2 regions of the Gracilibacillus salinarum genome follow, and region 2 is predicted to be linked to the other one. Evidence: a T-box and tRNA genes for the amino acid it is inferred to sense, from the RefSeq annotation. Region 2 holds a T-box; the other holds one or more tRNA genes.
What was found. The T-box of region 2 lies ahead of metG (methionine--tRNA ligase). A T-box ahead of a tRNA ligase gene usually reads a tRNA of that ligase, here a tRNA-Met.

Region 1: it has a tRNA-Met gene. The T-box ahead of metG (methionine--tRNA ligase) is inferred to sense a tRNA for this amino acid. The anticodon was not compared.

The regions. Positions count from the first base shown of each region.
Region 1 covers NZ_CP095071.1:3,550,702-3,557,126, reverse strand. Annotated here, with positions in the region: gene rimI (ribosomal protein S18-alanine N-acetyltransferase) at 1-217, opposite strand, end outside; gene tsaB (tRNA (adenosine(37)-N6)-threonylcarbamoyltransferase complex dimerization subunit type 1 TsaB) at 210-908, opposite strand; gene tsaE (tRNA (adenosine(37)-N6)-threonylcarbamoyltransferase complex ATPase subunit type 1 TsaE) at 908-1,360, opposite strand; gene thiL (thiamine-phosphate kinase) at 1,365-2,336, opposite strand; tRNA gene MUN87_RS16655 (tRNA-Asp) at 2,602-2,678, opposite strand; tRNA gene MUN87_RS16650 (tRNA-Met) at 2,751-2,827, opposite strand; rRNA gene rrf (5S ribosomal RNA) at 3,033-3,149, opposite strand; rRNA gene MUN87_RS16640 (23S ribosomal RNA) at 3,226-6,137, opposite strand; rRNA gene MUN87_RS16635 (16S ribosomal RNA) at 6,354-6,425, opposite strand, start outside.
Region 2 covers NZ_CP095071.1:1,806,904-1,813,328, reverse strand. Annotated here, with positions in the region: gene MUN87_RS08515 (LURP-one-related/scramblase family protein) at 1-3, shown strand, start outside; gene MUN87_RS08510 (hypothetical protein) at 28-312, shown strand; gene MUN87_RS08505 (hypothetical protein) at 359-637, shown strand; gene MUN87_RS08500 (hypothetical protein) at 618-944, shown strand; gene MUN87_RS08495 (VOC family protein) at 981-1,349, shown strand; T-box leader at 1,488-1,751, shown strand; gene metG (methionine--tRNA ligase) at 1,808-3,445, shown strand; gene MUN87_RS08485 (hypothetical protein) at 3,978-4,292, shown strand; gene MUN87_RS08480 (phosphotransferase family protein) at 4,330-5,199, shown strand; gene MUN87_RS08475 (GNAT family N-acetyltransferase) at 5,213-5,815, shown strand; gene MUN87_RS08470 (hypothetical protein) at 5,832-6,098, shown strand.

The sequences.
Region 1 (6,425 bases), 1.7 Mb from region 2:
TATTCGTAATTTGTGCTTCATCAATTACCATCCACACGCCGCAAAAACCGACTACCTTCTTATCCACAACAGCTACAAAATAATGTGCATAAGTGTTTTTGAATAATTCCTGATCATAGATATCATCTGGCCAAGGTACCGAAAAGGAACGCTTATCTATTTCTTTAACCGCATGTAAGTCTTCTGGTTCCATTTTGCGAAATTCTACACTAGACATTTTTCTCTTGTTCCTTTAACCAATTTGCCTCAGCTTCTACAAGCCTAATATAGTTCGGCGTTAACTCATGGACATGGCTCTCCTGATAATCTGCAGCCAATAAAGCAAGGACGCCTGGACGCGGAAGATTATCCACTGCATAAGGGAAGTGCGCATAGTCCCCGAGTTTTTCTTGTATCAACTCCTGATGTTTATCTAAATCCTGACTTAGAAAAAGTACTGGTTGTGCACGTTGTTTTAAATCTTCTAGCCACTGCTCCATTAAGATATTCTGGTCCTCCGTCAATTCTTGTAAATGACCCTGTTGATACTCGTATAACCCGGTATACACCAGACCCCTTCGTGCATCAAAAAAAGGAGAAACCATCATTTTTGCATATCTTGCATTATGCGCGAGTAACGCTAAACTCGAAATCGCCACTATTGGAATCTGCAATGTCCATGCCATTGTTTTGGCCGTTGCCAATCCTATTCTGACCCCGGTATAAGAGCCTGGTCCTTTCGCGACGGCAATCCGATCTAATTGATCAGGGCTTAACCCAGCTTGATTCATCACATAGTCTATAGCCGGCATTAAACCGATCGAATGATTACGTTTTACATTAGCTGTATATTCCGCCTTTATCGCTCCATTTGAACTCACCGCTACTCCCAATATCTGATTGGAAGTATCTATCGCCAACACATTCATTAATATAACTCCTTACATACGGAATGAAAGTAATGACCAACGGGCTGAAAAATAATCTTCCGTTTCGTTTCATCTATCCTTTTCATCTGAATCGCCAATCGCTCATCAGGTAGAAATTCTTCGATAAAATGTGCCCATTCGACAACCGTAATTCCATCTCCATTAAAATATTCATCAAATCCGATATCTTCTTCACTATTCTCCAGACGGTAAACATCCATATGGTACAGTGGGATTTCACCTTGATATTCTTTTACAATTGTAAATGTAGGGCTATTAATTGTTCTGGTAACCCCCAGGCCCGCACCAAGTCCCTTAGTAAAAGTTGTCTTTCCAGCGCCTAAATCACCTTCAAGCGTAATGACATCATTAGGTCTCAGTAAAGTAGCTAATTTACTGGCCAATCGTTTCGTTTCTTCTTCAGTTGCTGTTTCAAATATATATTCTTCCATGTTATCACCTTTTCAGATGTGTATAACCTGATTTATCTAAGATTTTTAAATCACCTTGATATCGTAACCAGGCTTTGCCGTTATATTTTTCATCATCTACTACCGTACCGATTGCAGTAAGCATAGTGCCAGTAGCATTCGCATAATCCATCAGTCTATCCCAATCTTCAAGTGGAACTGTGCCTAATAATTCAAAATCCTCTCCACCACTCAATATCCATTGATACAGATTATCTGGTGAATACTTTGCAAGTAACTCGTGATATGGGATTCGATCATAGTCCAACAGCAGCCCTTTATGTGAAGACGCTGCGATTTCATTGGCTTCATTTGCAATACCATCACTTACGTCATTTAACGCCATCCGTTCTATTGGAACAGATTGATTGATAAATGAGACTCTTGGGGTTGGCATCTGGTGCCGATTAATAAAATATTGCGAGCCTTCTTGTGCTTGTTCGTTGAGTAAAAGATGTAAGCCGTATGCGGAATCACCAAGCGTACCAGTTACAAAGATTATATCATGTTCTTTCGCAGTATTACGATATCTAGCTTTACCATTGTCCACTATTCCTAATACGGTGATCGATAAACTTAGTTGATCACCAGAAACAGTATCACCACCGATTAAATCCATTTGATAAGCATGTGCTAATTCTTTCATACCTTTATAAACTTCTTGCAGTTCTTGTGGTGCCCACCGGTCAGGCACTGTCACAGACACTAAATAGGAGACTGGTTTTCCTCCCATTGCCGCAATGTCACTTATATTTGCTGCCAGTGCACGGTAGCCGATATAAAACGGTGCAGCTGTCTTCTCGTTAAAATGAATGTTTTCAACCATTGTGTCCATTGTCATTATAATATCGCTATTGGTATGTCTCAATATAGCAGCGTCATCACCGATGCCCTTAATAACAGATGATTGACGATAATACGCTGGCTTGATCGATTGAATAAAGTCAAACTCTTCCATGCCCGCACCTCCAAAAAGCAACCTAAAATTATCATACCAAATCTTTATCGTTGGTGACAGGATGAACCTCTATTATCACGTTCTAACCATCTGTAAGACTCCCACTTCAAGCTTCAAGTATATCACAAAGAAGATAAGTGAGAGTAAACAGACGCTAACATCCTGATAAGTCTTGCTTTATATGTAATGATAATTTTAAAAAAGAATATTTTAGACAAACAAAAAAACCCTAAGCTACCATACTTAAGGTTTGTTAGTCATAAACTGGCGGTCCGGACGGGACTCGAACCCGCGACCTCCTGCGTGACAGGCAGGCATTCTAACCAACTGAACTACCGGACCATTTTAAATGTACCCATTGGGCACTACAATCATTTTCTTATGTATATCATATTTCAACGTAATAAGAAAATTTGGTTGCGGGGGCAAGATTTGAACTTGCGACCTTCGGGTTATGAGCCCGACGAGCTACCAGACTGCTCCACCCCGCGATAATAAAAAATAATATTAAATTGTTGTTCTATAGATAAATATGATTTCACCTATAATGACCTCTGCATCTTCTAGCTTATTCTTAGATGTGTGATGCTTCGAGGTTACTCGCAGTTTATTCGGTGGATGTGTTGCTCGTTGCTCCACCCCGCGGTAATAAAAATATTAAGTTGCTACTCTATAGGTGTTATAGAGTATATAACAGCCTGGCAACGTCCTACTCTTGCAGGGGCGCGAGCCCCAACTACCATGGGCGCTGAAGAGCTTAACTGCTGTGTTCGGCATGGGAACAGGTGTGACCTCTTCGCTATCGCTACCAGACTATTGTGTTTTAGGGTTGCACCCTAAAAACTAGATAAGAATTTTTGACATCAACAACACCGTTGAAACATGTTATATAGATAAGTCCTCGATCTATTAGTATTCGTCAGCTTCACATGTCACCATGCTTCCACCTCGAACCTATCAACCTCATCGTCTCTGAGGGATCTTACTCACTTATGTGATGGGAAGTCTCATCTTGAGGGGGCTTCATGCTTAGATGCTTTCAGCACTTATCCCTTCCACACGTAGCTACCCAGCGATGCTCTTGGCAGAACAACTGGTGCACCAGCGGTGTGTCCATCCCGGTCCTCTCGTACTAAGGACAGCTCCTCTCAAACTTCCAACGCCCACGACGGATAGGGACCGAACTGTCTCACGACGTTCTGAACCCAGCTCGCGTACCGCTTTAATGGGCGAACAGCCCAACCCTTGGGACCGACTACAGCCCCAGGATGCGATGAGCCGACATCGAGGTGCCAAACCTCCCCGTCGATGTGGACTCTTGGGGGAGATAAGCCTGTTATCCCCGGGGTAGCTTTTATCCGTTGAGCGACGGCCCTTCCATTCGGTACCGCCGGATCACTAAGCCCGACTTTCGTCCCTGCTCGACTTGTAGGTCTCGCAGTCAAGCTCCCTTCTGCCTTTGCACTCTGCGAATGATTTCCAACCATTCTGAGGGAACCTTTGGGCGCCTCCGTTACATTTTAGGAGGCGACCGCCCCAGTCAAACTGCCCACCTGACACTGTCTCCGAACCGGATCACGGTTCTGGGTTAGAAGGTCAATACAGCCAGGGTGGTATCCAACCGGCGCCTCCACGTAAGCTAGCGCTCACGTTTCTCAGGCTCCCACCTATCCTGTACAAGCTGTACCAACATTCAATATCAGGCTACAGTAAAGCTCCACGGGGTCTTTCCGTCCTGTCGCGGGTAATGCGCATCTTCACGCACAGTATAATTTCACCGGGTCTCTCGTTGAGACAGTGCCCAAGTCGTTGCACCTTTCGTGCGGGTCGGAACTTACCCGACAAGGAATTTCGCTACCTTAGGACCGTTATAGTTACGGCCGCCGTTTACTGGGGCTTCGGTTCAACGCTTCGCTAATGCTAACGCATCCCCTTAACCTTCCAGCACCGGGCAGGTGTCAGCCCCTATACTTCGCCTTACGGCTTCGCAGAGACCTGTGTTTTTGCTAAACAGTCGCTTGGGCCTTTTCACTGCGGCTTCTCGCAAAAGAAGCACCCCTTCTCCCGAAGTTACGGGGTCATTTTGCCGAGTTCCTTAACGAGAGTTCTCCCGATCACCTTAGGATTCTCTCCTCGCCTACCTGTGTCGGTTTGCGGTACGGGCACCCTTTTCCTTGCTAGAGGCTTTTCTTGGCAGCGTGAAATCCGGAACTTCGGTACTATATTTCCCTCCTGATCACAGCTTGTGATTGCCAGACGGATTTGCCTATCTGACTCACTTACTGCTTCAACGCACACATCCAATGGTGCGCATTCCTTATCCTTCTGCGTCCCCCCATCACTCAAAACGGAATTGGGTGGTACAGGAATATCAACCTGTTGTCCATCGCCTACGCCTTTCGGCCTCGGCTTAGGCCCCGACTAACCCTGAGCGGACGAGCCTTCCTCAGGAAACCTTAGGCATTCGGTGAAGAAGATTCTCACTTCTTTTTCGCTACTCATACCGGCATTCTCACTTCTAAGCGCTCCACCAGTCCTCACGGTCTGACTTCACTGCACTTAGAACGCTCTCCTACCATTGATCGTAGATCAATCCGTAGCTTCGGTGATACGTTTAGCCCCGGTATATTTTCGGCGCAGCGTCACTCGACCAGTGAGCTATTACGCACTCTTTAAATGATGGCTGCTTCTAAGCCAACATCCTGGTTGTCTGTGCAACGCCACATCCTTTTCCACTTAACGTATACTTTGGGACCTTAGCTGACGGTCTGGGCTGTTTCCCTTTCGACTATGAACCTTATCACCCATAGTCTGACTCCCAAGGTAATATGATTGGCATTCGGAGTTTGACTGAATTCGGTAACCCGGTAAGGGCCCCTAGTCCAATCAGTGCTCTACCTCCAACATACATGCCTTGAGGCTAGCCCTAAAGCTATTTCGGAGAGAACCAGCTATCTCCGTGTTCGATTGGCATTTCACCCCTACCCACACCTCATCCCCGCACTTTTCAACGTGCGTGGGTTCGGGCCTCCAGTCAGTGTTACCTGACCTTCACCCTGGACATGGGTAGATCACACGGTTTCGGGTCTACGACCACCTACTAAAACGCCCTATTCAGACTCGCTTTCGCTCCGGCTCCGTGTCTTCCACTTAACCTTGCAGGGGATCGTAACTCGCCGGTCCATTCTACAAAAGGTACGCCGTCACCCATAAAAGGGCTCCGACTACTTGTAGGCACACGGTTTCAGGTACTATTTCACTCCCCTCCCGGGGTGCTTTTCACCTTTCCCTCACGGTACTGGTTCACTATCGGTCACTAGGGAGTATTTAGCCTTGGGAGATGGTCCTCCCGGATTCCGACGGAATTTCACGTGTTCCGCCGTACTCAGGATCCACTCCGGAGGAAATACATTTTCGACTACAGGATTGTTACCTTCTGTGATGGGCCTTTCCAGACCACTTCGTCTAATGTATTTCTTTGTAACTCCAAAGGAGTGTCCTACAACCCCAAAAAGCAAGCTTTTTGGTTTGGGCTAATTCCGTTTCGCTCGCCGCTACTCGGGAAATCGCGTTTGCTTTCTCTTCCTCCGGGTACTGAGATGTTTCAGTTCCCCGGGTCTGCCTCATTTATCCTATGGATTCAGATAAATGTTCTACTCCATGACGAGCAGAGGGTTTCCCCATTCGGAAATTCTCGGATCAACGCCTACGTACGGCTCCCCGAGACATATCGGTGTTTGTCCCGTCCTTCATCGGCTCCTAGTGCCAAGGCATCCACCGTGCGCCCTTCTTCACTTAACTATACTTACTTTACTTCAATGAAAAAGTCGTTGGTTATTGTTTGATGTCTTGTCATCAGTTTCGTTTCCACAGCTGACGAACAGTTGCTTCCACGTCCTGATTATTCTTATCTAGTTTTCAAGGTACAAGTTCAAGAGAGAATTGATCTCTCAAAACTGAACCAAACAACCAAGTATGATTTTGTCACCTTGTAAAAGGTGTTCCTATAATCCTTAGAAAGGAGGTGATCCAGCCGCACCTTCCGATACGGCTACCTTGTTACGACTTCACCCCAATCATTGGCCCCAC
Region 2 (6,425 bases):
TAAAGATGAAAAAGGGGGGGGTACCAATTGAATAATCTATACAATGACTTAGTTAAGATACTTATAACTTTAATATTAGTATTCGGTATCCATAAGATAGGTGAAATGGATTTACCTTTGCTATCAGATATCCCATTCATCGGTATTTATATTCAATATCTTTTTAATATTTTAATGGATATTTTATTTTTGATAGTTGTTATTCTATTTATAAAAGTAGCTTATCAGTCTATTGAGGAATTATGGTTTCAAAAGAATATAGATGCCGACAGAATGGAAGCTGAGCAAGAAGATGAGGGGTTGATCAAATAAAGAGGAACGTAATATCAAACTGTAATGAGAGTAAGGAGAAGTTGAAATGAGCGTAAAGCGAAAAAGCGTCAGTCTGGTACTGGTGGGAATTGGTGTAGCTATTATCTTTTTTTCGATGAATTGGTTTTATCCCTACTCGCCTTTCAGTATCAACAAAAGTTATGCTTATAAACCTGACGAAATCTTATTCAATGGGAAGAGCTATGAAGAAGTTTTAAGTGAATTTAAAGCAACCTATGAAAAAGATTCAGCTAATAATGATGTAAATCTGACAATAGACAGTACCGAGTATGTCCTGCCTATATTTGAACGAATGGTTAATTAGTAAGGACGCTGTGTCCTTTGATGCAGGGGATTTAGAGGGGATGCTTTCTGAGGTAAAGCAAGTAAGGGGAGCATTACTAGACCTTGTTGTTCAAGGAGATTATGAAGGAGAGCAAAGAGGATACTTAGTGAACGTAATTAGAAATCTATTATCATTAGAAGACAGTATCGTTGAAATGGAACATCAAAACTATTTGTCCAGAAGCGAGCTTGACAAGAGATTTGATCAGCTTCATCGTGCATTTATACATAATTTTGATTGGTTTGTTACTTTTTATGAGCGGACGACTGGTGATGGTTTTGAGTGAAAGAAGCTTGGCAAAATTTTAAAATGGTGGTGTATCATGAAGCTAAGACTGGAGCTATTCGTAAAAAATATAGAAGAAACCGTTCATTTCTATCAAAGGGTTCTTGGTTTTACAGCACCTTCTGGTATAAATGAAAAGTATACTCCAATTACAAACGGAAATGTCGTAATCGGACTTGCGAAGTTGGAGAAGCTTGAACAGTCACATCCATTAAAAACAGAAGGTAACCAGCCAAATGGTAAAGGTGTTGAAATTGTCCTGGAAGTTAAGGATCTGGAAGGAACATATGAAAGAGTGTTATCAACAGATTATAAGATAGAAACTCCATTAAAAGAAAGGCCGTGGGGATTATCTGATTTTAGGCTGATTGATCCAGATGGGTATTATATTAGGGTTTCCTCGTAAAAATAATACGGAAGAATTTTATCACAGCGTAATATCCCAACTGATTGAAGTCTCACTTTATAAAATAAAAATGTACAATAATAAAATCAGATGTTGTTTTATCCAAAAGAAAATGTAATAATAAGGTAATATTAAATGGAAAAGGCATGGAAGAGAAGAGTAAATTAATGTTCATCCTTATACAGAGAGCTTCGGCAGCTGAAAAGAAGCAAGGATTCGTTAATTGAACATGGTCTCTGAGCTGCATAGCTGAACTTTTTTGAAGTTAGGTTATGACGAGATTTGGCACTCGTTATAAATGTCAGGGTATAAGAGCATGTAATGTTCCGTACTTATCGAGGCTGATCATGTGAGTGATTAGTAAATAAAAGGTGGTAACACGAGTATAACCTCGTCCTTTGACAAGCGTTTTTGTCTTAGGGCGAGGTTTTTTTTGTAGATTAAAAGGAGGTAGTGATATGAACGTATTCATTGGAGGGGCTTGGCCCTATGCAAATGGTTCCATGCATTTAGGGCATATTGCCAGTTTATTATCAGGAGATATTTTAGCACGATATTACAGAGCAAAGGGGGATAATGTCCTTTATGTCTCAGGAAGCGACTGTAATGGAACTCCTATTACAATCAGAGCAAAGCAGGAAGGTGTGACTCCAAGGGAAATTGCTGATAAATACCATGAGGAATTTAGTGAATGCTTTGAGAAGCTTGGTTTCACCTATGATTGTTATACGCGTACCGACTCTGCACATCATCATAAAACTGTTCAGGAAATCTTTTTGAAATTAGTAGAAAACGAAAAAATTTATCAGAAAGCGGTGGAACAGGCATATTGTACAACGTGTGACCAGTTTTTACCTGATCGATTTGTGGAGGGGCTTTGTCCGAATTGTGTAAAGGATGCAAGAGGGGATCAGTGTGATCATTGCTCCAAAATCTTAGAACCATTAGACCTTCGTGATAAGAAATGTAAACTATGCGGCGATGTTCCAACTACAAGAAATACTGAACACTTCTACTTTAAATTAAGTACATTTCAAGAACCGTTACAACAGTATGCTGATAACGCTAGGAGTAATGGTTTGTGGCGTGACAATGCAAACCAATTAACGGCAAGATATTTGAAAGAAGGATTGCATGACCGTGCTGTATCACGTGATTTGCCAATCGGCGTTTCGGTACCAGTACATGGTTATGAAGATAAAAAATTTTATGTGTGGATTGAAGCTGTATCAGGCTATTATTCAGTCAGTAGAAAATGGGCGAAAGAACATAAAAGAGATGATTCCGTTTTCTGGAGTAAAGATACAATCTCATATTATATACACGGGAAGGATAATATTCCATTTCATTCGATTATTTGGCCATCGATTTTGTTAGGGGTAAAGCTTGAAGCTTTGCCTACTCATATTGTTTCCAATGAGTATCTAACAGTTGAAAAGAAGAAGCTGTCTACAAGCAAAAATTGGGCAGTATGGGTACCGGATCTGCTTGAGAAATATCATCCAGATTCCATACGCTATTTCTTAACAATAAACGCTCCTGAGAATAGAGATTCCGATTTTTCGTGGAGAGAGTTTGTCTACAGTCATAACAGCGAACTATTAGGTGCATATGGTAACTTCATCAATAGAACGTTAAAATTTATTGAAAAATCTTTTGATGGAAGAATTCCATACGCTAAAGTGGATGCGTCTATCAAGGACGAAATTAAGAATTTGTATACTGAGATAGGTAAGCTGATCGAAGAAACGCACTTCAAACAAGCATTGGATATTTTATTTGAATATATCCGGCATGCCAATAAGTATTTTGATCATCAACAGCCATGGGTTCAGGTGAAAGATTCTCCTGAAGAATGTAATAATACATTAGCCACTTGTGTATATATCATTGCAAATATGGCTCAGTTATTAAGTCCATTTCTTCCATTTTCAAGTAGTGAAATAAAAGAGAGCTTAAACATATCGGAATTTCAATGGAAACCAATTGAAAGATATGATTCCAAATTAAAACATGTGAAACCACTATTCGAAAGGGTTGATGTAGCAACAATTGAGGTAGAGGTTGAAAAATTAAAAGCCCAGTCTTTTTTATAGTGTAGGAAAATTTTAGCAATGAAGAAGTTCGACGTTGTGAAAAAGTATGTACCAAGTATAAGAAACTTACTAACAGACGAGGCGAATGCGGAGTTTTCTAATAAACGGCTTGGGGATAGTGTTATTTTGGTAAATCTTGAGCTAACTTTTCGTAAAAGAGTTAGCTCTTTCTATCTGATTTGGAAAAAAGAGAGATGAATTTCTATATTTCAAACTATCTATTGGAATATTATGTTAAAATAAACATATGTACATCTTAGATTGAACCAGCGTTAAAAACAAAAAGAGTGCAAGGAGGTGTTTAATATGAAAAATGTAATCATAGCTCTTATCACTTTATTTGTTCTTTTGTTCATCCCCCCTTATTTTGGCATAAATACGTCATCCATCATACCTAATGTAATAGAATGGGCTACAAAATTTATTCTTCCGTGGATCATGCTGTATTTTTTAATCAAATACGTAAATCGTTTAGAAAAAAATTAATGATACGTCATGCGTGGGATTTCTGGATTTGAGGAGGTGTAATTTTATGCCATTAGAACAGGAAGTAATCGGCTTGTTAATTGCTGGTTTTTCAATTGTGATGGGAATCGCTCTTATCGTTACATTGTTCCTTTGGATAAAAAATAAGCATAATAGCTTCGGATACATATGGACATTGTTACACTTCTTTTCATTGATTATTTCCGTATATTTTGCACTGCAGGCTATTGGTTTTGACTACAATCATCCCATGGCATCCGAAGAGATTTCCTTTCGAATCGGTATAGCCGGCGTTGCCTGGGCTGTTAGTATGTTTTGTTTGATTATTGCATTGATTGGTTTTTCGAGAAATAGAAAATAACCAGCTTTGCTATTTTTTACAGGGAGGGGGAAGTGCGGTGTTAAATCGAGCCATTGATCAATTTGGATTACGAGTGCGAACAATGAATGAAGTTGAGGACTCTCATAGTTCAAGTTCAACCGTATATAAATGTAATTTGTATACTGGTGAAAATGTTTATTTGAAAATTCCTTTTACAACTTTAAAGTTTCAACGCGAGCTAGAAGCCTATAAAATCTTAAAAGGAAGCGTTTCAACCCCTGATATGCTAGATTATTGGACAGGTGATGAGGAGTGTACGGGTGTTTTTTTATTATCTGAATTAAAGGGAGAGCCATTAACTTCTAAATCTACACCATCAATAGCGTACCAGATTGGAGTTCTTCATGCTGAAATGCATGCTATTCAACCTCCTCCCGAGCAAAAATTAACGGGTATTAAAAATGAATTTTGGCAATGGTCCAGTTTCATCGAACAGCAATTCTTGAATTTTGCTGAAGATGTAAGGGGCGTTATAGATGAACAATTATATAAGAGAGCCATTGATAAATTTGAAGTGATGAAACAACAACTACCTTCACCGGATGGACCAAGTTTCATCCACATGGATTTTCGACCAGCCAATATAATTGTTGATCATGACAATGTTTCAGGAGTAATAGATTTTGAGAGCGTAAGATTTGGTTCAACAGAAATTGATTTTACTAAACTGTATCGCGATTATTTAAGTTATGATGATCGCTTATATCACGCATACCAAGAAGGCTACACCAGTGTTAGACCATTGATTAATCTTGAAAATGTCCTTCCTTTTTATCGATTTACCGATGCCTTCAATAGCATCGGCTGGTGTAAACGTAGAGGAATTGAAAAAAATGCTTTGTTTTTGGCAGAAAATATGGAGAGGTTAAAAAAATACTTACAATAGTTCAGGTGATTAAATGATCAACTATTTAGGAACCCCAATCATAGAAACAAATCGTTTAATACTTAGAAGATTAGCACTTACAGATGTGCAAAGTGTGTTTGACCACTGGCTTTCAGACGAACGGGTAGCCGACAATCGGATCAACGCAGCACATAAAAAAGTATCGGAGACCATGGAGAGAATGGAAAAGATAGTCGGCCAATACGGAAATAAAGATTTTTGTTACTGGGGAATTATGTTGAAAGACAGCCGTGAACTTATCGGCGAAATCGATCTCTATCAGTTTGATAATGCCACTGAAAACTGTGAGGTAAGCTATTCAATAGGACCCAAGTGGTGGAATCAGGGATATGGAACGGAAGCACTCAAAGCTGTGGTGGAATTTGGTTTTTGCCATATGAATATCCACAAAATATCTGCAGCACATAATATAGACAACCCTGCTTCTGGAAAAATGATGAGCAATGCTGGTATGGAGAGAGAAGGAGTAATCAGACATATGATCCGCAATGCCAAGAGCCAGTATAAGGACTGTGCAATCTGTGGCATTCTCCAGGAAGACTATCTTAAAAAGAATAACAATGCCCAGAGCAGCATTCTTCATTTGAATGGATAGATTGTAAAAACTAGGAGTGAATAAACTGAAACTATTAAAATCCAAAATCTTCTGGCTGTCTGTATTCTTGATTGGTAGTCTTATCTTTTTTATTAATTATGGATCACCTTGGAGTTTATATAAATATAACAAAGCGTTCGAGAATTATTTAGAGGATACCCACCAGCAAGATTTTGAAATCGATAGTATGTCATATGATCTCATGCATGGTACTTATTCCGCAGAAGCATTCGAAGTGAATCATCCAGCCATGTTATTTTATCACGGCGCTAACCGTCCGTAATCCCCCCATATTAAGGTTCAAGAGATAAAACAAGAAGCTAAGTGGGGGGAACGGACGATAACTTCCTGATAAGTTTCGCTAGCAATCAGTGGGACAAATCCCCCACTGATTGAAGTCTCACTTTATGTAGGGCAAGATATTCAAAACAAAGAGATTACGGATGGATACGAGTTTGAAACGTTTAACTTAAAAGCAACAGAAGATATAACAAAAATCGTACAGAAATACTTACCTGAAAATACGAAAGTCAATGTGGAAGTAATCTCAGCTGAAAGCAAAGAATTAGAAGTGAATATTTGGGCAGACGAGAATGTGGACACCAGCCTG